3 regions of the Thermoleptolyngbya sp. C42_A2020_037 genome follow, and region 1 is predicted to be linked to each of the others. Evidence: riboswitches for the same ligand, from Rfam matches in the RefSeq annotation. Region 1 holds a riboswitch; each other region holds the start of a gene.
The links. A riboswitch is a leader RNA that binds a small molecule or an ion and turns the genes downstream of it on or off. The one in region 1 is predicted to bind cobalamin.
Positions count from the first base shown of each region.

Region 2: it holds a riboswitch for cobalamin, as region 1 does, so the genes downstream of both, IGS16_RS02295 (FAD-binding oxidoreductase) here and IGS16_RS04740 (sirohydrochlorin chelatase) in region 1, are expected to answer to the same signal.
Region 3: it holds a riboswitch for cobalamin, as region 1 does, so the genes downstream of both, IGS16_RS20365 (HupE/UreJ family protein) here and IGS16_RS04740 (sirohydrochlorin chelatase) in region 1, are expected to answer to the same signal.

Region 1 covers NZ_JACYLP010000016.1:16,887-24,666, reverse strand. Annotated here, with positions in the region: gene IGS16_RS04755 (DUF1818 family protein) at 5-370, shown strand; partial or broken gene cysC (adenylyl-sulfate kinase) at 357-923, opposite strand; gene IGS16_RS04745 (ion transporter) at 1,019-1,858, opposite strand; cobalamin riboswitch at 2,006-2,176, shown strand; gene IGS16_RS04740 (sirohydrochlorin chelatase) at 2,294-3,478, shown strand; gene sipA (regulatory protein SipA) at 3,493-3,747, shown strand; gene IGS16_RS04730 (PhnD/SsuA/transferrin family substrate-binding protein) at 3,981-4,865, shown strand; gene IGS16_RS04725 (ATP-binding protein) at 5,115-7,001, shown strand; gene IGS16_RS04720 (alpha/beta fold hydrolase) at 7,027-7,780, opposite strand, start outside.
Region 2 covers NZ_JACYLP010000008.1:15,508-23,287, reverse strand. Annotated here, with positions in the region: gene IGS16_RS02300 (efflux RND transporter permease subunit) at 1-1,253, shown strand, start outside; cobalamin riboswitch at 1,413-1,573, shown strand; gene IGS16_RS02295 (FAD-binding oxidoreductase) at 1,602-2,369, shown strand; gene lepB (signal peptidase I) at 2,399-3,118, shown strand; gene IGS16_RS02285 (hypothetical protein) at 3,179-3,523, opposite strand; gene IGS16_RS02280 (hypothetical protein) at 3,723-3,911, opposite strand; gene IGS16_RS02275 (aspartoacylase) at 4,449-5,366, shown strand; gene IGS16_RS02270 (SpoIID/LytB domain-containing protein) at 5,385-6,599, opposite strand.
Region 3 covers NZ_JACYLP010000056.1:151,293-159,072, forward strand. Annotated here, with positions in the region: gene IGS16_RS20345 (hypothetical protein) at 1-813, shown strand, start outside; gene IGS16_RS20350 (DUF1049 domain-containing protein) at 875-1,120, opposite strand; gene IGS16_RS20355 (hypothetical protein) at 1,202-1,939, opposite strand; gene IGS16_RS20360 (DUF1350 family protein) at 2,115-2,936, opposite strand; gene IGS16_RS20365 (HupE/UreJ family protein) at 3,039-3,740, opposite strand; cobalamin riboswitch at 3,764-3,900, opposite strand; gene IGS16_RS20370 (Gfo/Idh/MocA family oxidoreductase) at 4,042-5,151, opposite strand; gene IGS16_RS20375 (vitamin K epoxide reductase family protein) at 5,403-6,341, shown strand; gene IGS16_RS20380 (cation-translocating P-type ATPase) at 6,585-7,780, opposite strand, start outside.

The sequences.
Region 1 (7,780 bases):
CCCAATGCCTCGTACCCTCAAACGCGGCCCCGGCTGGCAAATCGGCTGGGACGAAGACGCGCCCGAATTTGCTGGACTCGTCGGCGGCGACGATTGGGCGCTGGAGCTAACCGCAGCGGAACTGGAGGATTTTTGTCGGCTGGCGGGGCAACTGGCGGAAACCATGAGCCAGATGGGGGCAGAACTAATGGAAGAGGAGCGTATTGCCTGTGAACTGGAGAGCGATCGCCTCTGGCTAGAGGTCGAAGGGTTTCCCCAGTCCTACAGTCTGCGGATGATCCTGCTGACGGGCCGCCGCGCCGAGGTGGGATGGAACGCAGCGGCCGTGCCAGGACTGATTCAAGCAGCCCAGACGCTTACGATTTTTTGAGCGAGGCGGCGGGTTGTCCAGACAGGTAGCCCTGCTGCTTCAGGAAATTCAGCACCTTGGCGGCGCTCTCTTCTAGGGTTTCCTGGTCAGTGCGGCATTCTACTTCAGGATTTAGCGGCGCTTCGTAGGGGTCGTCGATGCCTGTGAACTGCTTGATTTCGCCCGCCCGCGCTTTTTTGTAGAGGCCCTTCACGTCGCGCTCTTCGCACACGCTGAGCGGTGCATTGACGTATACTTCCACAAAATCTCCGATGCGATCGCGCATTTCATCGCGCACGTTCCGATAGGGCGAAATCGCCGACACTAGCACAATTACGCCATTGCGGCTGAGCAGATGCGCCACAAAGCCAATGCGGCGGATGTTTTCGTCTCGGTCTTCCTTGCTAAAGCCTAGCCCCTTGGTGAGATGCTGGCGCACAATGTCGCCGTCCAGCACTTCTACCGCCAAGCCGCGATCGCGCAATTCCTTTTCCACCGCCATGCGAATCGTCGTCTTGCCCGCGCCGCTCAGCCCGGTAAACCAAACTGTGACCCCTCGCTGCTGCATTGCTGTTTGCTCCTCACGATAGAACTAGCGCACCCCTGGGCCCGCTGACGAGTGCAAGCCCAGAGCGCTCTGGAAAACCAGAAATAAAACTGCACCCTAGTCTACTTGATCACGTTCTCCACTTGAGTTGGATTTGTATCACTCTCACCCAAAAAAATCTCTGGCTTCGCAGGCAGCCGCGTCCCGCAGTTTTTGCAAAACAGGGCATCCTGGTCATGCACCGACAGGTCGCAATTCAGGCATTGCACAGCGACACGGGTGCCCGTTTTAACCAACTGCTTGATCAAATCGCCCAACTGCCAGGGAATGAACAAAATTCCGGTCAACAGCATCAAAATGGTGAGCGATCGCCCGCCATCGGTAATCGGCACCACATCGCCCAAGCCCGCCGTGGAAATGGTCGAAATCGAGAAGTAAATCGCGTCAAAAAACGTGTTGAATTGCTCCGGGTTGACCGGATGTTCGACCTGATAGATCAGCCCAGAATAGACAAACACGATCGAAAATAGCGTGAACAAAATGCGGGCAAAAATGGCGCTGTCTTCCGTCGTGACATAGCCAAACACCGTCCGCCCTTCAAAAAATCGCGCCAGCCGCAAAATCCGAAACCAGCGGAAAATGCGGATAAACCGAATATCCACTGCGCCCAAGAAAAATGGCAAAATCGCCATCAAATCAATCAGCCCAAAGAGACTGAATACAAACTTGAGCCGATCTTCTGCACACCACAGCCGCAGCAAATATTCCAGCGAAAACAGCAGCAGCAGTGCTAGATCCAGCGCCCCCAAAACCGTCCGCCACTCCTCCGACAGCGGATAGGTCTGCGCGACAAAAATCGCCACCGACAGCAGCACCAGCCCGGTAATCAGCAGGTTGAGCGCCTTTCCGGTAGGCGTGTCGATATCTTCGAGGTAAAAGGCGATGCGCTTGCGAAAGGACATTGGGAAAACGCAATTGAAAACGCACTAAAAAACGCAATTGAAAACGCAATCCGGGGAAGGACGCGATCCCGCGATCCTCTTATTATCCCCTCATTCCCAATCTGGGACACATCCCAATCCCCCTCTCCCCCATTCCACGATTCCCCGCCTGGGGTAAGATGGCTAGGCACATGTGAACAGCCGCAGGGTGGGAAAGTCCGGTGAGAGTCCGGCGCTGTGCCGCAGCTGTGATGGGAGTCTGAGCATATTGAATTGGTTAGACATTGATCAAACCAAAACTCCCCAGCCAGAACGCCAGCCTGCTGTTTTTTCACTCTAGCTCCCGCGTCGCACGGGAATGGAGTTTTGATTTTTATGACCCTTTCTATTGACCCCGTTTCTTCAAAGTCCAATTTACCCATTGCTGGGAACCCTGAGCCGTTAGCGCAGCCGCTGATGTATCCTCTGGAGCCAGAGCAGCAGGCGATCGCCCTCGGAAATTCGTTCCAGCTCGATCTTCCCCCGCTACCGATGCAGCGCCCGGTGCTGCTGGTGGGCCACGGCAGCCGCGATGCCGATGGTCGCCAGGGCTTGCTAGATTTTGCGGCGGCGTATCAAGCGCTAGACACCTCGCGTCCAGTCGTGCCCTGCTTTTTGGAACTGACAGAGCCGTCGATTCAGCAGGGCGTAGACGAGTGCGTTGCCAGGGGCTATACCGACCTGTCGGTGCTGCCTGTGCTGCTATTTGCGGCGCGACACAACAAGTTCGACGTGACCAATGAACTGGATCGCGCCCGCCAGCGCCATCCCCAGGTCACGTTTCACTATGGGCGGCACTTTGGCATTACGCCAGGAATTCTGGATCTGTGGCGATCGCGCCTCGCAGAACTCGACCAGCCGCAGTGGAATCCCCAGGGCATTGCGCGGGAAGACACGGTGCTGCTGTTTGTGGGGCGCGGGGCCAGCGATCCCGATGCCAACGGCGATGTCTATAAAATGGCGCGAATTCTCTGGGAAGGCAGCGGCTATCGCACCGTCGAAACCTGCTTTATCGGCATTACCCATCCCCGGCTAGAAGAGGGCTTCCGCCGCGCCCGCCTGTATCAGCCCAGGCGGATTATCGTGCTGCCCTACTTTTTGTTTACGGGCGTGCTGGTTAAGAAAATTGCCACGATCACAGCCCAACAGCAGTCCCAGTTTCCCGACATTTCAATGGTCTGCCTGCCAGAGATGGGGCTGCATAGGACGCTGTTTTCTGTATTGCGCGATCGCGAAATCGAAACGCAGCTTGGGCAGGTGCAGATGAATTGCGAAATGTGCAAGTTTCGTCTGGTAGCTGTGGGCAATGGCGCAGTCCACGGGCATGAACACGCACACACACACGGGCACGATCATGAACACGCACACGCACACGGGCACGATCATGGACATGCACACGGACACGCGCATGAACATACTCAAAATCATGCTCAAAATCATGCACATAGACACAGCCATCCGCAGGATCACACGCATGACCATGAACCCAGCCACGCCCACGGGCATCCCCACAGCCATACGCATGGGCATCATCATGGCGAAATGATTGATCCCTATGCGGAACCGAGCCAGTATCATGAAAAAATCTGGCAAGTTCCCTGAACGAGGGTGAAGCAATGGCAGAACTGGATGGAACAGAGGAGAAGGTGTTTCAGGTGGGCGATCGGGTGCGGGCGATCGCCCTGCCAGCCTACCTCAAAACCGCAGAACCCATGCCCATGCTGCGTCCACCCGACCTGATTAAGGTTGGAGAAGAAGGCATTGTACTAGATCGCCGCCCCGGTGGCTATTGGGGCGTTCGGTTTGGGCGCGGCGCGTTTTTGCTGGAAAGCCAGTATCTCGAAAAGGTCGTGGAATCAGGAAGTCTGTAACGATACCTGTGGCTTTCCAAAATAAGCAGACCTTACGCACTTGCGATAGGTTTTCTGGATTTTGAACGATTTCTCGCGAGCGCCGCCCGCGAGAAATCGTTTAACTGCGTACATCCTAACAAAGCATAAGATTAAATAAGTTTAGTAAATCCTGTTTATATTTTGGTGACTTTTTATGTTGGACGGGAACTCTAGGCTAAGTTCCGCCAATCTAGCATAGTCCCCAAAATGCCATGAAACGACGCAATTTCCTATGGTATTCCAGTCTCTTTATTGCTGGCTGTAGTGCAACCTCCACGGCTTCGCGTGTATCCACTGTCAAGTTACCTAAGAAAATTAGATTCGCAATTACGGATGTTCAGGGAATCGATGAATTAAAGGAAAAGTACGATCCGTTTCGGGCGGCTTTAGAAGACGTTTTAGAAACTTCCGTTGAGTTTTTTCCTATGGATGATTTGCTCACGGCCGCCTCTGCATTGCAAACCAATCAGCTGGATTTGGTTTGGGCCGGCCCATCTGAATATGTCACCATCCATGCCCGCACTCAAGCCACACCACTGGTCAGCTTGATTCGCTCCAACTATTACGCCGTTCTGGTGGTTCGTGCCAATAGTGGGATTCAATCCTTGGCGGATCTGAAGGGAAAAACCGTTGATATGTGGAAAGTTGGCTCTACAGCCTCCCATCTGGCTGGAACGAAAATGCTAATGGATGCGGGGCTAACGCCTCAAGTAGATTACAAAGCGGTCATGACTGGGGAAAATGACCTGCAATCGCTACGGCTTGGGGAAGTGGATGCCTGTGTTAGGGGAAATCCTCGATATAGAGCTGCGCTAAAAGCGCTTAATGCCTCTGAGCAAGATTATCCAATCGTCGCGCGAGGTGAACTGCTGCCTGGTGATGTGTTTGTTTTAAGCAGCGCGTTTAGCTCGGCGGTCGGAGCAGAGATTCAGGCTCGTATGCTGCGGGAACAAAACAAACTGCTTCAGGGAATTCGCTCGGTGGAAAGTTTGGCAGTCCGCTTTCCAGAAGACAGTCAGTTCTCCGTAGCAAATGATGCGGACTACGACATGATTCGAGAAGCCTATCGCGCTATTGGACAGGACAAATTCCTCTAATTGTTTTGCTTTTCTAATTCTCTATTTCTAGTTCTTCAATTGTTTTAGGTCGCTAATGGTTTTGTTTCCCTAAGTAGGTAGCCCTAAATAGTCAGAACAGTCAGAATAGTCAGAATTTTTCGTCAGAGCTTTTCGTTGGATGGGTTGGCGATGGCGGAACCCTTTCTGTCAAAGAACTTGAGCGTCTTTAGTATGCGCGATTTGGGATGTATTGGCTCTTGATTGTTTTAAGATTGGACGCTTATCAGTATGGCTTTTATTACAAAGATAGGTGCGGGTGTGGATGCTTGGCTGGATTCTCGCCAAAGTATTTCCAAGAAGATTGGCTATGGCTATGGCGTGGCGATTAGTATTGCTGCGTTAGGGGCGTTGCTGGGGTTGGCGGTAGGCAGTCATTCACAGCAGAAAGCACAAGAAGCCCTAGAGGTTGCTGAGATTCAGCAAGACAAGCTGAATAAGCTGTCGCTGCTATCGCTATCTCTCCAATCCCATCCCCAACGCTTGCTGGTAGTGCTGCAAGAGCCAATCTGGTTTCAGTATGAGATGAGTAAGTTTACGAATGATTTTAATCAGGCTAAGGCCCTGCTGGCAGAATTAGATTCGTTTATTAACCTGGACACTTCCCAGGAAAATTTGGATATAGAAACGTTAGAAACAATAGCTCAAAGCTACGATTCCACCATTGAGGGCTACCGCCAGCATATTGCTGCACTGTGGAAGCGGATTAACCCGCAGGAACTAACACGGGAGACGGCTGGCCCTGCCCAGCAGATGATCTTAGCAAGCCTGACAGATGCAGAGGCCGTTCGGATGCGGCTTCGCTTTGAAAAGCTGTCGGAGCAGCTGGTGCAGATACAGCGGGTCGCAGAAAATCAGAAAACTCTAGCCTATCAGCATCTCGATCAGGCAGATGCATTTCGGTTTCAGGCGATTGTGGCAGGCATTATGCTGTCTACAGCGATCGCCATTGTCCTGGGCATTATCACTAGTCGGGCGATCGCCCGTCCGGTTCAGGTGCTCACTGATGTTGCTCAGCAGTCCATTCAGAACGCAAAATTTGACCTGCAAGCCTCGGTTTCCAGCAATGATGAAATCGGCAGCCTCGCCCAATCTTTTAATCAACTGATTGCCTTTGTCAATCAGCTTTTGCAGCAACAGCAAGCCGCCAATGAAAAGCTAGAAGCCTATAGCCAATCCCTTGAGCAAAAGGTCCTCCTCCGCACACAAGAACTTCAGGAAAAGAACAATCATCTTAAGCAACTGTTGGAAGAATTGCATCGCACCCAAACCCAAATGGTGCAGAGTGAAAAAATGTCTAGCCTGGGTCAACTAGTTGCGGGCGTTGCCCATGAAATCAATAACCCAGTGAACTTTATTCACGGCAACTTAGAACATCTGAATACCTACACCCAAGACCTGATCAGATTAGTCCATGCCTACGAGAAAGTCATCCCCGACCCTCCAGTAGCGCTGCAAGAGACGCTGGAAGAAATTGATCTAGCGTTTTTGGTAGAAGATTTGCAGAAAATTCTGAAATCGATGCGAATTGGCACCGGCCGCATTCGCGAAATCGTGCTGTCGCTTCGCAATTTCTCGCGCTTAAATGAAGCTGAATTTAAGCCAGCAGATATCCATGAAGGAATTGACAATACGCTACTAATTTTACAGCATCGCCTCAAATCCAAGGCAGAGCGTCCAGAGATCCAGGTGATTAAGGAGTATGGGAATTTGCCGATGGTGGAATGTTATCCAGGGCAGCTTAATCAGGTGTTTATGAACCTGATCACTAATTCAATTGATGCGCTAGAGGAAGCCAATCAAACGCGATCTTTTCAAGAGATTTCTGAACATCCGAACGTTATCCAGATCAAAACTCGATTGAGCGATCCAGATTGGGCAACAATCCTGATTTCAGATAATGGAACGGGTATTCCAGAGTCCGTGCGATCGCGCCTATTTGATCCTTTCTTCACGACCAAACCCGTTGGCAAAGGCACAGGGCTGGGCTTATCGATTAGCTATCAAATTGTGGTGGATAAGCACAAGGGGGAGATGTACTGCGAGTCTACGCCGGGTCAGGGCACGACCTTTGTGATTCGGATTCCGGTGCGGCACACGGCGCTGGTGTCGGCATAAAGACGAAGTTAAAGTCTGGCAAACGCTACTCTGCCACGCAGCGATCGAGCGTCAGCAACAGGTAGGGTCGCAGGTCTTGCGTCAACCAGCGATCGCCCACCTGCCGCGCTGCCTGACTGGTGAGGAACTGGTTCACCGTGTTGCGCCAGGTAGAGTCGGTGGCGGGCAGCAGCATTCCATAGGGGTCGCAGGACAGCGGCTCTGGCGGTAGCAGCGTGTAGCCTGCCCCGGCCAGGGAACTGCTGGTTTGCAGTGCCTCGCCCAGCAGCAGCACGCCGTCGCCTGCAAATAGGTCAATCGCGCCACTCCGCAGCGCCTGGAACCCTGCTGTGCGGGCTGTTGCGCCTCGCAGCGTCACAATTTGCGCCGCTGGATAGCGCTGCCGAATCACCTGCTCGGTCACCGTGTCGCGCAGAACCCCGATCCTGGCTCCGGCCAGCGTGCCCAGCGCGTTGAACTGGTTGGCGGTGTCGGCCGCGGCCAAAAGCTGTACCCCCGTCAGGAAAAAGGGCGCAGAAAATAGCACTCCCTCAATATCCGACCGCAGTGTGTTGGGGCCGCACTCAATTTGTACGGTGCCCGCCTGCACTAGGCTAAAGCGGTTCGACACCTCGGCGGCGCTGAGGTCGAGGCGAATCGGGCGGCCCAGTTGTGCCTGGAGTTGCTGGGTGAGGCCGTTGAGTAATTCGACGCAATAGCCTGACAGGTTCCCTGCGCCGCTGACCGTGCCGAAGGGCGGCGAGTCGGGCTGTACGGCGGCTCGCAGCACCCCTGATTCG
Region 2 (7,780 bases), on a different contig from region 1:
CGGAGCGGATGACCGCCGAACTGAATCGGCTGAACTTGGTGGGAACGCGCCTGCGGCTGAGTCCAGAATCGGTGCGCGGGCTGATTGTGAATAACTCGCCCGTGCGCGGGGCCGATGTAGATATCCTGCTCCAGGGGAGTGACACCCGTGCCCTACAGCAGGCAGGGCGCGAAGTGCTGGCGGCGCTCGATTCGCAGGCCAGGCAGGCCCGCTATCGCCCCGATGCAGATCAGGCGCAGCCCGAAATCCAGGTGCGCCCAGACTGGGAGCGGGCTTCGCAGTTGGGACTTTCCACCGAAGACATTGGCGACACGATTCAGACCGCCATTACGGGATCAGTGCCCACGCAGCTTCAGCGGGGCGATCGCCTGGTAGATATCCGCGTGCAGCTTGCCGACAATGCCATCCAGCGCCCGGCCCAGCTTGCCCAACTGCCTGTCTTTACGAGCGGCAGACAGCTTGTGCGGTTGGCCGACGTGGCGCGGATCGAGGCTGGCGAAGCGCCCGGAGAAATTCAGCGGATCAACCAGCGGCAGATCTTTCAAATCGTAGGCAACCTGGTGGATGGCGCAAACCTCAGCGATGCAATCGCCGAGTCGGACGCGATCCTGGCGGGATTGACGCTGCCCGAAGGCGTGAGCCGCCTGCCTAGCGCCAGTGCCCAAAGCGCCCAGGAAGTGCGTTCATCCCTGATTCTGCTGGGGGGGCTGGCCGCCTTTCTGGTGTTTGTGGTGATGGCGGTGCAATATAACTCGCTGGTCGATCCGCTGGTGATCATGCTGACGGTTCCCCTGGCGCTGGCAGGCGGCATTTTCGGTCTGTTCCTGACCCAAACGGCGATCGGCGCGACGGTGATCGTGGGCGCGGTGCTGCTGGTGGGCATTGTGGTCAACAACGCCATTATTTTGGTAGAACTGGCGAATCAAATCCGCGAAGAGCAAGGCCTAGACCACCGCAGCGCCATGCTGCAAGCCGCGCCGCAGCGCCTCCAGCCCATCCTGATGACTACCATTACCACCGTGCTGGGGATGTTTCCGCTGGCGCTGGGCATTGGCGAAGGGTCAGAATTCCTGCGGCCGCTAGGCATTGTCGTGTTTTCGGGTCTGTCGCTGGCGACGCTGCTGACGCTGTTCATCATTCCCAGCTTCTACACGCTGCTGCATGAAGTGCCCTGGGCCAAAGGCGCAAAGCTGGGCGCCAAGCGGCTGCGGCAACTCAGCGGCTCGACTCGCAAGCAGCCGCTGACCAAGTAGGCAGGGACGCCAGCCCAGCCCCCGGTTTGCCAGGGTTGCAACGATCCGTAATTTTCCGTAATTTTCAGCTTGCGACGACCTGACCCAATCCGAGCTACAATTTCGGGACGAATTCGGGTTGTCTGGAGGATCAGTCCAGACAGCAGATGTTTGCTATGCAAGGGGCGATCGCCCTGCGGTTTTGCCAACTTTGTGGGGAAAGTCCGGTGCAAATCCGGCGCTGTGCCGCAACTGTGAATGAGGGGTTTGAGCCGTGCCAGAGCGCATCGTGCAAAACCCGCCTCAAAGTCAGAATGCCCGCCCGATGTTGTCCATTGCGATGCCCGCGATGCACGGGTCGAGGTGAGAATGCACAATTTAGAACGGCGACAGCCTCTTTTGTCGGAGGTTAGTGCGCCTGGGGTTCGTTCGGCGATCGCCCCGCCGCCGACTCCCCTTCCGGCCATGGATTGCGTCGGTACGGTGCTGTCATCGATCGCCCTTACGCCAACGATTCAGGCCATTCGCCTATACCTAGATCAGCCAGATTTTCGGTTTTGGCCTGGGCAGTCAGTGTGGCCCCGGTTTCAGCGAGATGGCAAGCAGTTCAGCAAGATTTACTCCATCGCGTCGTCGCCGTCGCGTTGTCCAGAAGTCGAACTGTGCGTGTCGCGGGTGGGCTGGAGTTCTGCCTATTTGCAAGATTTACCCATCGGCGGGGCGATCGCCCTGCGCGGGCCCTACGGCTTGATGACGCTAGCGCACATTCCCGATCGGCCGCGCCTGTATATTGCCGAGGGTTCGGGCATTGCCCCGCTAAAAAGCCAGATCGACTGGCTGCGAGAGCAGGGCTTTGATCGGCCCGTGTGGCTGGTGCAGGCGAACCCAGAAACGCCAGACTGCCTGCCGTATGAGGCGGATTGGCGATCGCTCCAGCAGCAGTGGCCGCTGTTTCACTATTTGCCGACGCAGCCCGACCAGATCGGTCAAACCCTGGCACAGTCGGGCATCGACCTGACAGCGGTGGATGTAGACATTTGCGCGGTGGGCGATCGCCCGGCCCAGCTTCAGGACGTAGCGGTGCTGCTGGGGGCTAAACTAGACCAGGTACGCTCCGAATCGTTTTACGCCTTTTAACTACTCTTTTTAGCCGCCTGCGTTTTCCCATGACGACTCCGCCCGGTGACACGCCTGCATCAAACGCCTCGCTGCCCAACGCCATCGAACCCAGCCCAACGGTTGCGTCTCCAGAGCCGCCCGAAGCCCTGGCGGGCGATCGCGCCAATGAGCCACCTCAGCGCAGCGCTGGCTTCTGGAAGACCCAGCGAGAAAACGGACTGGTGCTGGCGATCGCCCTTGCGCTGGCGCTCGTGATTCGGCTATTCGTAGCGGAGCCGAGGTATATCCCATCGGATTCGATGGTGCCGACGCTGCAAGTGGGCGATCGCCTAGTGGTCGAAAAAGTGTCCTATCGGCTGCATCCTCCGGCGCAGGGCGACATCGTGGTCTTCGACCCACCGACCCAGCTTCAGCAGTTGGGCTACACGACCGATCAGGCGTTCATCAAGCGGGTGATTGGTCAACCCGGACAAACGGTGCAGGTTCACCTGGGCAAAGTCTGGATCGACGGAAAACCCCTGACGGAACCCTATATTGCCGAACCCCCCAACTATGAAATGCGTGCCGTAACGGTGCCGCCGGGCCACGTCTTTGTCATGGGCGACAACCGCAACAACAGCAACGACTCCCACGTTTGGGGCTTTCTGCCTGTTAAAAACATCATCGGTCGAGCCATCTTCCGCTTCTATCCGATCGCTCGCTTTGGCAAGATAGAAGCGAAAGATCCTGGCATATCTGTCCTTGCTCCAGCCGCACTAAACGAATAGGGAAGCGCCCCGTCATCGGCAGCACTTCCCACCTTCGCTCAGCAAGCCTTTTGGCTGAATTTAGATCACGCCAACGCCTTTGCTGCGATTGTCGCCATCTTCGGTCAACTTGCCGTCTTCATCGGTGTCGTTAATTTCGGCGAGTTCGGCGGCGCGGGCGGCTTCTTCTGCCTCTTCCTTCGCCTTCAGGTCGCCCGGCACCTCGTAATACATTTCGGGTTCAACGGCGAAATTATTCACCAGGCCCTCGTTGTCTACCGTATAGCCCGCAGCCGTATCGATGTCGCCTTCAGCGGTCGGGGTTTGCTTGTAGTTCTCGCCTTCGCGCTCTTTGCGGGCGGCAGTTTCAGCGGGGATAATCCCGCGATCATAGGTGTCCCGTTCGACTCGTTCGTTCGTTGACATGGAATTATCCTCCAATAGATTTGCAAGCAATCTTGAGGGAAGGGTTTTGGGGGCGATCGCCCTCTTTTCAAAAATCCCTACAAGAACTCAAAGAAAATTCAAAGAAAACGCGCAGAAATCCAAAAACTTCAAACTGAAGCCCAGCCTTTAGCCCAGTTCTTGTTAATCGCCCCAATCATTTTCTCAATCCAAACCTGAATTAAACGTGTGGATTCGGATCGACTTCGGGCACAATATCAGGACGCTCCTTATCTTCCCAACCCGTCGGACGGCGAGAGTTGTACCAGGCGATAGAACCCAGACCTGCCGCAGCCAGAAAGCCAACCACAAATACCGCAGCCAGAGACACGCCCGCACCTTCTTGGGCAGCAGAAACCGCAGGTTCCACTAAAAACAAAGCATTAAAACTCAGCACGTTTAGCACCTCAACTCAGAGATTATTGGCGCGAGATTGAGATACATTGGCGACCCAAACATTGCCCTTTCAACTATTAATTTGGTAATTTGGGGCAGCGTGATAACCTTTAATCGCTGTTTCAATCTTGCTGTATCACAGCATAAATTGATGCGATGTGATTGGTATCTCCCACAGGGAGTGTTGGGCGATCGCCCTTGGTTATAGGTTTGAGACGGGCTTTTCTATCTACAGGAATATAAAGCACTCGTTTCCTGAGGGTGGGTGCATAGCCTCTTGGGCGATCGCCATAGGTAGCGACATCAAGGCATTATAACTGCGGCAACCCCCAGGCTTCTCGCGCTATTCTGGCCTCATCTCGATTTAAGAGAAAAGGAATGCAGTTGAAAGGTTTCTGATGAGCTGCGCCTGCGAAACACGATTCAACCCCGAAATTTCCATCGCAGGCGGGTAAGTCCTGTCGGAGATGAATAAGACACTAAGGCAAGCTATAGAGATAGCTATAGAAATATGGATAGGATTCGGCGAGTACTGCTGGTCGGCGGCACACATGGCAACGAGTTGACGGGAATTTACCTGATCCGGAGATTTCAATACGCTCCCCAACTCATCTCGCGCCCCAGTTTCGAGACGATGACGCTGCTGAGCAATCTGGAGGCGATCGCCGCTGGGGTGCGCTATGTCGATCAGGATATGAACCGATGCTGCGATCGCGCCCATTTGGAACTACCAGACCCCGTCGATTATGAAATCCGTCGGGCGCAAGAAATCAACCGCCGCTTTGGGCCATCCGGCTCCACACCTGCCGATGTCATTCTCGATATCCACAGCACCACGTCGAACATGGGGATGACGCTAATCTTGGATGATCACCACCCGTTTAAACTGAGACTGGCAGCAGCCCTCAGCGCCCAACAGCCCGACCTGCGGATTTACAGTTCGGCCGACTCAGGGCGACAGCAAGACGCGCTGCGATCGCTCGGTCGGTTTGGCATTTGCCTAGAGGTTGGCCCGGTGGCTCAGGGTGTGCTGCGGGCTGACCTGTTTCAGCGCACCGAGGCGTTGGTTCAGCAAATCCTGGATGTGCTAGACCAGCAAAACTGGGACAAACCGTTGCCTGCGGTACAACCGCTAACTGTTTATCGATATTTGGGCACGGTGCCCTACCCCAGAGATGCCGAGGGACAAATCACCGCTATGATCCATCCCCAACTCCAGGGGCAGGACTACGAAAGACTGAGTCCTGATGACCCAATGTTTCTCTCACTCACCGGAGAAACCCTGCCCTATACAGGCGAAACCGTCACGTTTCCCGTGTTTATCAACGAGGCCGCCTACTATGAGAAAGACATTGCGATGGTGCTAACGCAGCGGCAAGAGATCCAATTGGGCGCGATAGAACCGCTATTCGCAAAACCGCAGGAATAGAACCACTATGCACCAGCGCTATTGCACCCGAATGCGCGACAGAATCGCCCCGCGATAGTAGTGGGTCACGATGTCTCGATAACTAGAGCCTTGGGAAGCCATGCCAAACGCGCCGTACTGGCTCATACCAATGCCATGCCCAAAGCCCCGTCCCGTCACCTGGAAGCTGGGTGGAGCTGCTGCGCCCTGAGCGCTGGCCACCTGACCCGCTTGAGGTTGAATTGTAAACAGGGTGCTGCGGAGATTTAGCGCCTGCCGCATCTGATCGCCCGTTAGCTCTCTGCTGCCTGCATCGCCTACCACGCGCACTCGCCGCAACCGTTGATTGGGCGAAGCCTGTACCAGTTCAAACCGGAGGATATTGCCAACGCCTGTAATGCGCTGCCGCATCTGCTCAGCCGTAAAGGTTTCTGTCCACTGGAACACAGGAGCTGCTTGGTCATAGTCGGGCACGCCGCGCAGGTAAGGCAGCGGACTCACCCATACATCTTCGGAGTTTTCCGTATGGCCGCCAGAGGAGGAGTGATAAACTGCGTTGATGAGTTGCCCGTTGTAGGTTAGCACTTGCCCACGGGTTGCTCGCACAGCAGCGATCGTGCTGCTAGCCTCTTTTTCTGCGCCGCCATAGGCCTGCCAGCGGGTTGTGTTGCCTACGTCGAAGACGGTGTTGCCACTAGTCTGCCGCTGATAGAGGGCGTAGGTACGGGCAGCAACCGCTTGGGCTTTGAGGGCTTCCAGATGCCAGCTTGCGGGCATTTCACTGCCTACCACGCTGTAGAGGTATTCCTCCAGGTCAACATAATTTACAGCAGTTAGTCCGGAGGAGGTGGGAACCACCAGCACTCGCCCGCGATAGTAACGGCCGCGCGTGTTGTCGTTGGGGTTGTCGATGTAGACAAAGCCGCCGTTTTGCGGCTCTAGCCAGACAGCACTAAGTTGCCAGTCGTTTACCCTCAGACCTGCGGTATCGGGCGTGGCGATGAGGGAGGTTCCCTGAGGAAGTTGCCCCAGCACCCGCCCAGAGCCATCTTTGAGAACAGAGGCGGTGTTGCTGCCAATTTGCACGGCGGGCACGTCGCGCTCGATCGACACGCGCAGGTCAAGTTCGGCACGAGCAGGGGCGATCGCCACCAGCCACAGCACTGCCGTCAGCCACCAGGAGCGTTTGCCCAGTTTGAAACCCAGCTTGACGAGGGCTTGCAAAAAGCCCGTGTATTTCAGCGTTTGAATCACAACAACCTCACACCGACAGAGACAGATTGTTCAGGATCAGGGACAAAATTAGGGACAGATGGGACTGGTTTTTCGGGAGTTACAGGCGAAACAATCAAAAAATTTGTAGCAAAACCGTCGCTACGATTCTTTACAGAAGGGTATCACGGAATGTTGGGTTGAACGCAGAGTGAGGGCGATCGCCCTCGTTCTCTGTACTCACCCCCAGTTACATAGCGTTGCTCGGAGACCTACAATCCTTGAGCATCAACGCTTTGCAGGGCAACGCAAAGGCAAATCCCACTTTGTAAAGTTTCGATGAAACTCCGAAAATGCAGCCTTTCTTATTCAGACCGCGTAATCTGTCTAATTAGTTCCAGCCAGAGTCAGCTAATTCAGGAAACGTGGTGCTCAATCGACAGAGTCAGCCATCCCAGAGAGTCAGCTATCCCAGCCACTCTTATTACCGCTTGGGCATATAGCGAGAAAAGAGTGTCTTCAATACTTGAGACCGACCTAGATTCTAAGCGACCTCCACCGTATGCCACCCCGCACAAAAACTCGCATAACCAAAAGCGCAGCAAAGACGGCAACTTCATCTGACTCCAAATCTGGACAAAAAGCCACAAAGAGCAATGTTGTAGCTCGATCTAATTCATCGCGAAGCCCCGCTGTAGTTGACAGCCCAAACGATGACTGCTGCGTTACCAAACTTACACCAGAAGCACTGACGCTGATGGCAGATTTTTTCAAGGTTCTGAAATAGTATTACGCTCAAAAGCTCGGAGAATACCTGAGCTAGGTCAACCGCGATTTGCACAGGTCATGGGCTGCTTGTCCAGGATGGGTGCCAAGTCAGGGGAACTTCTCGTTTGGGAAGGGTGGCCGGGCGATCGCCTGTGGCTTTGGGGAAGGCGTAGGCGGCAGCGACTTGGGTGCCTCAGGGCTGACCAGGCATTCTCTTCTTGTTCACCTCTGATTTCTCCTCTATGTGTTCTGATTCAGTGGATCAAATTTTTGTCTTCAGATCATGACAGAACACCATGAAAGAAAACGCCCAACCCGTCTCTCCGCAGGAGTTTCAGCCGTCTTTGCAGAACGGGGCTGCGGGCGATTTGCAGGCGCAACTTGTGCCTGGTTTGGCATTTAATTCGTCTGTGTCTCCATTTCAATCGCCCGTATCGTCACCAATTTTGAGGTGC
Region 3 (7,780 bases), on a different contig from region 1:
GAAGATCCGCAGCCTCCCCAGCCACACGTGTTTAGCGCCGTGCCCCAAGCCGTGGAGCCGGATGCGGACGAGATGGACATAGCCGAGCCGGACTCCGCACGCCGCGATGGTCGCCGCCAGCGCCGCCGTTCAGGAAGCGTTCCCCCCGAACCCAGCAAACCATCCACGGTTGCGCCGCCCAAACTGGCTAAAAAGAAGCGGATTGATGAAGATGGGGCGATCGCCTCTGTTGAAACGGCCTTCGCTGCGGACGCTGAGCTTGGGGGGGAGGATTCTTCGGAACCTGTCGTCGCTGAGCTAGAGGCAGTTGAGCGCGACATTTTGAAGCATGAAGGCGTTTTCACGGATATAGACGAAGAAGATGACGACGAGCTAGATGATGAAGACCTGACAGACGACCTCGACGACGATCTGGATGACGATCTGGACGATGACGATGACGGCTCCTTGCTTGACGCAGCCGTTGAGCTAGACGACCTGACGGGTGGACTGCACAGCAACATGCCGCTGCATATTGCGCCGCTCTCGGAAGCCAAACTGCCCAAGTCTTGCTATCTAGTGGTCGATCGCACGTCGGATTTGGTGACTCGGCCGCTCAAGGACTTTGCGGGGCTGGGGCTGATTCCCGACGACCAGGAAGAGGAGCGCACCCTGCCTGTGTTTGATAATCATCGGGTGGCCAAGCGCTATGTGCGGCGAATGCAGCGCGTGGTCAAGATTCCCGACGGTCAGGTGTTTTTGAAGGCCAGTCCCCATTTGCAGGCAAAGGGCATTACTCGGCTGCTGATTGATGGGCGGGTGTATTCACTCTAGGCTTCTGCCTAGCCAGGGGGATGTCTGGGCGATCGCCCGGTGTTCTGCTACTTAGCGAAAGCTATTCGTCCTCAAACGGATCGCCCTCGTCTAGGCTGCGGGCACTGGAAGCGCGATCGCCCGGTAGGACCAGCGCCGCGCCCAGCATCCCTGCCGACGCGCTAAACCCCAGCATCAGCCCGATGGGAATCGGCACCGTCCTGCCAGTTAAAAAGCGCAGTTCGACAGGGGTCGCGTTTTGCACCGACAGCAGGGCGATCGCACTCACCCACAGCGCAACAATCGAGGAAACCAGAACATTTAGCATAGTGGCGAGCAGGCAAAAGACCGAAGGCTGAGCAATCTAAAATCCAAAACCCAAAATCCAAAAGCAAACCCCAAAGCTGGCTCAGGGTGAAGCAGGCGTGCAGGCCTCATTCAGGCAGATGACCAGCACCGACTGGATGGTCGCATCTTCTCGAAACTGCTGCGTTTCGTTGTATTCCGCTGTGGGCGAGGGATAAATGCCTGCTGTTTCGCTGCTGCCATTGCCCGTGCCAAAGGACAGGTTGGTGGCGGGATGCTGGGCAAACCGGACATATTCCCGCGATTCGTTTTGCGTGTTGTAGGATAGCGTGGCATCGCCATAGATCTGCTCTGCCTGGGCGATCGCCGTACCGGGGCCCACGCCGCGATCGGTGCGGTAGCTGGGGTTATCGGTCAGCACGCCCTGCACCACGTCATCATCGCCAAAGCTCTCGCCCGCCAGGTACAGCACATAAAACTGTGGCTTGCCGTTCTGGGACACGGCGATCGCGTCGAAATCGACAATAAAGGGCGATCGCACTTCAAAGGTGGCATTGGGCAGCGCTTGCTTTAGTTCTCCCAGCGTCATGCCCAGTTTTGCCGGGCCGATACCCTCGGCTGAAATCACAAACAGCGACGGATCGGTTGGTTCTGGAGCAGAAGCCGTCGGGCTGGGCGCAGGGGAAGAAGGCGCAGGCGACCCTGGGCCAGCCGTCGGCGACGCGCCAGGAGAGGACGAAGGCGGCTGGGCATCGTTGCATCCGACCAGCCCCGCCAGTCCGCCCAGCAGCAGGCTCCCCAGCAGCAGTTGTCTTGTGGATTGTTTCATCAACCGACCCATTGCTTTCTCCTTCTGAATCCCACGCCAACTCCGTGACGACCTCAGCATAGCGCTTGTGCCAGAGCGTCGGCTCCCGGTTGTGGCAGAAGACGCAATCACCCGACACAGATTGCTACACCTGTTTTAGCAGGCCGTCTCGATTTTGCCCTAACTTTGCCTAATCTGGCGGTACGGGCTATCTGGGCAAATTGAAGGCAGCAACCGGATTCAGCCATCGCGTGATGGTGCGCTTGAGCTGAATGAAATCTCGGTTTAGCCCTTGCTGCATAAACTGTCCGAGGGCATCCAGCGGCGTAAAGGTTTCACCGGGCTGCCATTTCAAATCTTGACCCATTGGCGTTAGGTGGTTGCCGCCCAGCGTGTGCAGCGTGGTCATGTCTGGAAAACGGCGGGTGAGAACGTCCGAGAGCGATCGCGTCTGGTCGATATCATCCATCGCAAAGCGAATCAGCAGATTGCGCCGCACCTGATACTGCCGCTCGATCAGCGTGTAGGTTTCTGTCGGCGATGGCGTAAATTCCACATTCAGCAGCGGCGCAAACTGGGGCGGAATCTGGGAAGAAAACTGGGTCGAAAACTGCGACATTTGATCCAGAAATGGAATCGATCGCCGCGCTGGGTAATTGTTAAACGACAGGAAAATATTGCCGGCTCGCTCTTGCGACGAGCGGCTGCCGATCAGCAGATGCAGCTTGCAGCCCATGCTGTGGCCGACACCGTAGAGCGGCACGTAGCTGCGACGAAACACGCGCTCTAGCAAATATTCCTCAGCCCGGAGGAATGACCGCAATACTTGGCGGGCGATCGCCTCATGGTCAAACGTGTTGACAAAGGGCGTGGCAACGACAGCATAGCCCTGCTCTGCTAGATGCTCTAGCAGCGAGCGATAGGTGACCTGCGGAGCTGCCGCCACAAACGCCCCGCCCAAAAAATGAATCATCGCTGTCGGGCTTTCTGGCACCACTAGCCAATTTCCGCCCAGTTCTCGCCATTCCATAGGTAAAGAAGGGTGAAGCTCTCTCTCATGGTAGACGATGTGGCAGCGGGTGGGGGGATAGGAAAGGGATCAGTCACTCCATCTCTCTATCCCCCATCTAGCTCAAATAGCCTGCAACAAAAACACCAGCCCCACACCTGCGATCGCCAGTCCAGGCAGGGTCAGCGCTTTGGCTCGTTCGGTGGTGCGGCGCAGCAGGCGATCGCCCAGCCACCACACTCCAAAGGCGATCGCCGCCTGAATCAGCGTGAAACCTAGTAGATAGGCGGTCAGGGGCGACGGCGTTGCCCCGACAATGGATTCACCGTAGGCATAGCCGTGGAATAAGCCTGCCAAAATTCCAAAGGCGATCGCCCCGCCCAGTGGCAGCGTCTTTCGCAGCCCTAGCAGCAGCCCAATGATCAACACCGACCCCGCGATGGCAATTTCAACGGCGGGCAAATCGACTAGATTCAGGTGTAGGGTCGTGCCGCCCAGCGCTGCCAGCAAAAAGCTGATAGGAAACAGCAGTCCCCAGCCCTGCTTTGCTGCCAGTAGCCCAATCGCCACCACAAACGCAAAGTGATCCAGTCCAATCACAGGATGGGCCAAGCCAGACAAAAACCCTTCCAAAAAGGTTTTGGGCGTTTCGCTTCCCAGGGCGTGGTGCGCCAGGGCTGGTTCAGCACAGAGCGCCATCCCTGCCAGCAGGAGCAGTGCGCCGCTGCGCCAGCCCGCGCTAGGTTTGCTGGCCGGGACGGTTCGCCGATCGCGTGCTCTGGACGATTTCGGGAATTTCCGGGTTCTGGTGATGCTTGCCTTCATGTCTGTACCTCGCAGAGTCTAAATTGGCAAAAGGGCGCATCGGCGGGCATCCTGACTGGTCGGGCGGGGTGTCTTGCCCAACTTCACAGTTGCGGGACAGCGGCAGACTTGCACTGCACTTTCCCCAATCGGCGCGATCGCCAATCTCCAAAGGCTGTTCCCCTTTGAGAGCCGATGAGCGACTGAAATCATAGCACCGTTTGCAGGAGCAAACGCGCAGAGTCACGAATGTTCAAGGAACCGGGCGCTTTACAGCTATCCAAAATCGCCTATCCAAAATCGCCGATCCAAAATTTCAAATTCAGTCGGTAACCGGAACGATCACCCCTTGCTGGTTCATCGACCGGGAAAGGGCTTCGAGGATTGTGATCAGGCCTACACCGACTTCGCCTGACGACAGACCGGAGGGGCGATCGCCCCGCACACAGTCCACAAAATGTTCGCAGGCGCGGCGCAGGGGTTCTTCGCGGGAAACGGCGATCGCCCGTCGCTCCTGGGTGGTGGGAAAAAATTGCCCGTCTCGCAGCACCAGCGCTCCAGTTTGCAGCATTAGCAAATCGGTCGCCATTTCGTCAAAAATCAGTGAGGCGCGATCGCCCACCACGCTCAACCGCCGCTGTCGGTCGGGATTGAGCCAGCACACCTGGAGCATCGCCTGAAACCTGCTGGGATAAAACAACCGCGCCCAGACTAGATCCGACAATCCTGCCTGTACTGCCGTTTTTGCCTGGTGTGTTTCCTGGGCGATCGCCCCAAGCTGTGGGGTTAGCGCGGGCTGCAACCAGACCGTGCCCCAGGCCTGCACCTGCACGGGTCGCTCTCCCAGCCAGTGGTTAAAAATGGCAATGTCGTGAGTTGCCAGATCCCACAGCACATCGACATCCGAGCGCACCGGACCAAGGTGCGTCCGGCTGCTGCTGCCGTAGCGCAACTGCCCAAGCTGCCCTTGCTGAACGAGCGATCGCCCTGCTTGCACGGCTGGGTGAAACAAATAGGTGTGATCTACCACTAGCCGTCGCCCCTGCTCCGCTGCCAGTTGGCACAGTTCCCGCCCCTCGGCGGCGCAGAGCGTCAGCGGCTTTTCTACGAATCCGTGTAGCCCCCGGTTTAGCGCAGTTCGCAGGAGTGCTGCATGGGTGCTGGCGGGTGTGGCGATCGCCACGGCATCTACCCCGTCCAGTGCGAGCGCGGCTGCCCAATCTGTGAGGGCAAGAACGGCGGGCGTGCGATGTGCTAGCCCAAGCTGGGTCACCGCAGTTTGCAGGCGGGTGGTGCTGGGATCGGCGATCGCCACCACCCGCACCCCCGGCAGCGCCAAAAAATTTCGCAGCAGATGCATTCCCCACCGCCCTAGCCCCAAAATCACAATGCCCACCGACGGTGAATCCTGCGCTGCGTCTACTTTGCTCACATTTTTTACTCACATTTGTTCTGATTTTCGGGACTGGTTAAGGCATTCATCCAGCCTGCACGCCTCTTTTCCGCCAATTTAGCCGCTCACTTGCAAACTCGCAGCCCTCAACCCGTTTCAGGTTCATGTTGTGGAGCGATAACCACTACCAACCCACTTTTTTCGGCTTTGAGCCACAATAGGGAAGTCGGGATGAGCCGACGGGCTGTATCCTGATGAAGTCTATTGCTGAGTTGACAGAAGTAGGTGCTATGAGCCGCCGTCGTCAAACCCCCTGGCTGCATCGTCAGTCTCGCAAGATTATCGGAGCGATCGCCCTGCTGGGTGCGCTAAACACTGCCTATCTCACCGCAACTCGGCTGTTTGGCGGAGAGGCGGCCTGCCCCACCAGCGGCTGTCAGCAAGTGCTTTCTAGCCCCTATGCCACGCTGTTTGGGCAACCTCTGGCGCTGTTTGGGCTGCTGGCCTATCTGGGCATGGCGGCGTTTGCCTTTGCGCCGCTGCTGGTCAATCCTGACCAAAACAAGACCCTGCGAACCAGTTTGGATAACACGACTTGGCTGCTGCTGTTTGCAGGCTCCACCGCCATGCTGGTGTTCAGCGGCTACCTGATGTACATCATGTTTTCCGAGTTCGTGGTGCCCTTCGGCGCAGCGGGCATCTGCGTCTATTGCATTGCATCGGCGCTGTTTGCCCTGGCTATGTTCTTGCTAACGCTGTTTGGACGGGCTTGGGAAGATGTGGGACAGCTTATTTTTACTGGGATCTTGGTCGGCGTGGTGGTGCTGGTGGGTTCTCTGGCTTGGCACAACATCATTAAAACGCCGCCTAGTGAGGTCGTGGACGGGCCATCCGTGCCGCCTGTAACTACCGTTTCGGGGCAGGCAGAGGTTGAACTAGCTCGCCACCTGAAGCGCATTGGCGCGAAGATGTTTGGCGCTTACTGGTGCCCACATTGCCACGATCAGAAGCAACTCTTTGGTCAGCCTGCTGCGGCTGAGGTTCCTTACATCGAATGTGCGCCAGACGGAGCGAATTCCCAGACTGCTCTGTGTCGCGCCACGCCGCAAGTGACGGGCTATCCTACCTGGGAAATCAACGGCCAGTTTTACTCTGGCACCCAAACGCTGGAGCAACTAGCCAAGGCTTCTGGCTATCAGGGCCCGACCAATTTCCAGAATTCTCCTTAGGGGCGCTATCCTATCCAATTTCCAGAATTCTCCTTAGGGCGCTATCCTATTTGGATTTTGGATTTGCGATTTTGGATTGCTAGTCGAGCTTGTTTAGGGTTTCTAGCAGTTTCATTAGTAGCACCACTCAGAAGAATTGATATTCAAGGGCCGGCTTGAAGGCTGAGCATCTGCCCACCCCTCAGTTCCCTTTAGGGGCGAAAAGGGGGGATTTTTATCGTGTCCCTGTAGAACCCTGTGCTATCAGTCCCCGACCCCTGACCCTTTGCCCCGCCAGCGAGACAGCAGTTTTTCTAGTTCAATCCAAACAAAGAGCAGCAGGCTGAATCCGAGACAAATCAGCAGTTCCAGGGGGCTGAGGATTTGGGTGCCAAAGAAGTTTCGCAGCGGCTCGACGTAGATTAGCGCTAGTTGCAGCAGGCTGGTAAAGACGACGGAGGTGAGGACGTAGGGATTGGAGAAGGGGTTGAGTTCTAGGGTTAGGCGGGTGTTGGATCGAATAGCCAGGGCATGACCCATCTGGGCCAGGCACAGGGTGGTGAAGACCATTGTCTTCCAGCGATCGGGGTCGCCGGGAGTGGTTTGGGCGAGGTGATAGCCGACGACCATTTGGGCGATCGCAATGATCGACAGCACCACGCCGATGCGGATCATATAGGTGCCCAGCCCTCGTGCAAAGATGCTCTCTTTGGGATCGTGGGGCGGGCGACTCATGACGTTGGGTTCCGCAGGTTCTACTGCCAGCGCCAGGGCAGGCAACCCGTCGGTGACCAGGTTCATCCAGAGGATCTGCAACGGCGTGAGGGGCACACCGCCAAAGGCAAACAGCGGTGATGCGGCGATGGTAATCACTTCGCCGATATTGGAACCCAGGATGTATTTGATAAAGCGGCGAATGTTGGTGTAGACGACGCGCCCTTCTTCCACCGCAGAGACGATGGTGGCGAAGTTATCGTCCAGCAGCACCATGTCGCTGGCTTCTTTGCTGACATCGGTGCCCGTGATGCCCATCGCAATGCCGATATCGGCCCGCTTCAGCGCGGGGGCATCGTTCACGCCATCGCCCGTCATGGCGACGATGTGGTGCCGCCGCTGGAGCGCCTGCACAATTTTCAGCTTATGCTCTGGGGCGACGCGGGCATAGACGCTGACCCGCTCGACGTGGGCTTCCAGTTCTTCTGGGGTGCAGTGTTCTAGGTCTGGCCCGGTTAGCACTTCGTCGTCGGGTTGGGCAATGCCCAGGTCTTCGGCGATCGCCCGTGCGGTGAGCTGGTGGTCGCCCGTAATCATGACGGGCCGAATCCCCGCAGAGCGGCAGCGGGCCACGGCTTCTCGCGCTTCGGGGCGGGGTGCATCCAGCATGTCTACCAGCCCTAGCCAGATTAGCCCTTGCTCGGTTTCTTCGGCGCTGTCTTCGGCGGGGAGTGCCTCCAGCGGTC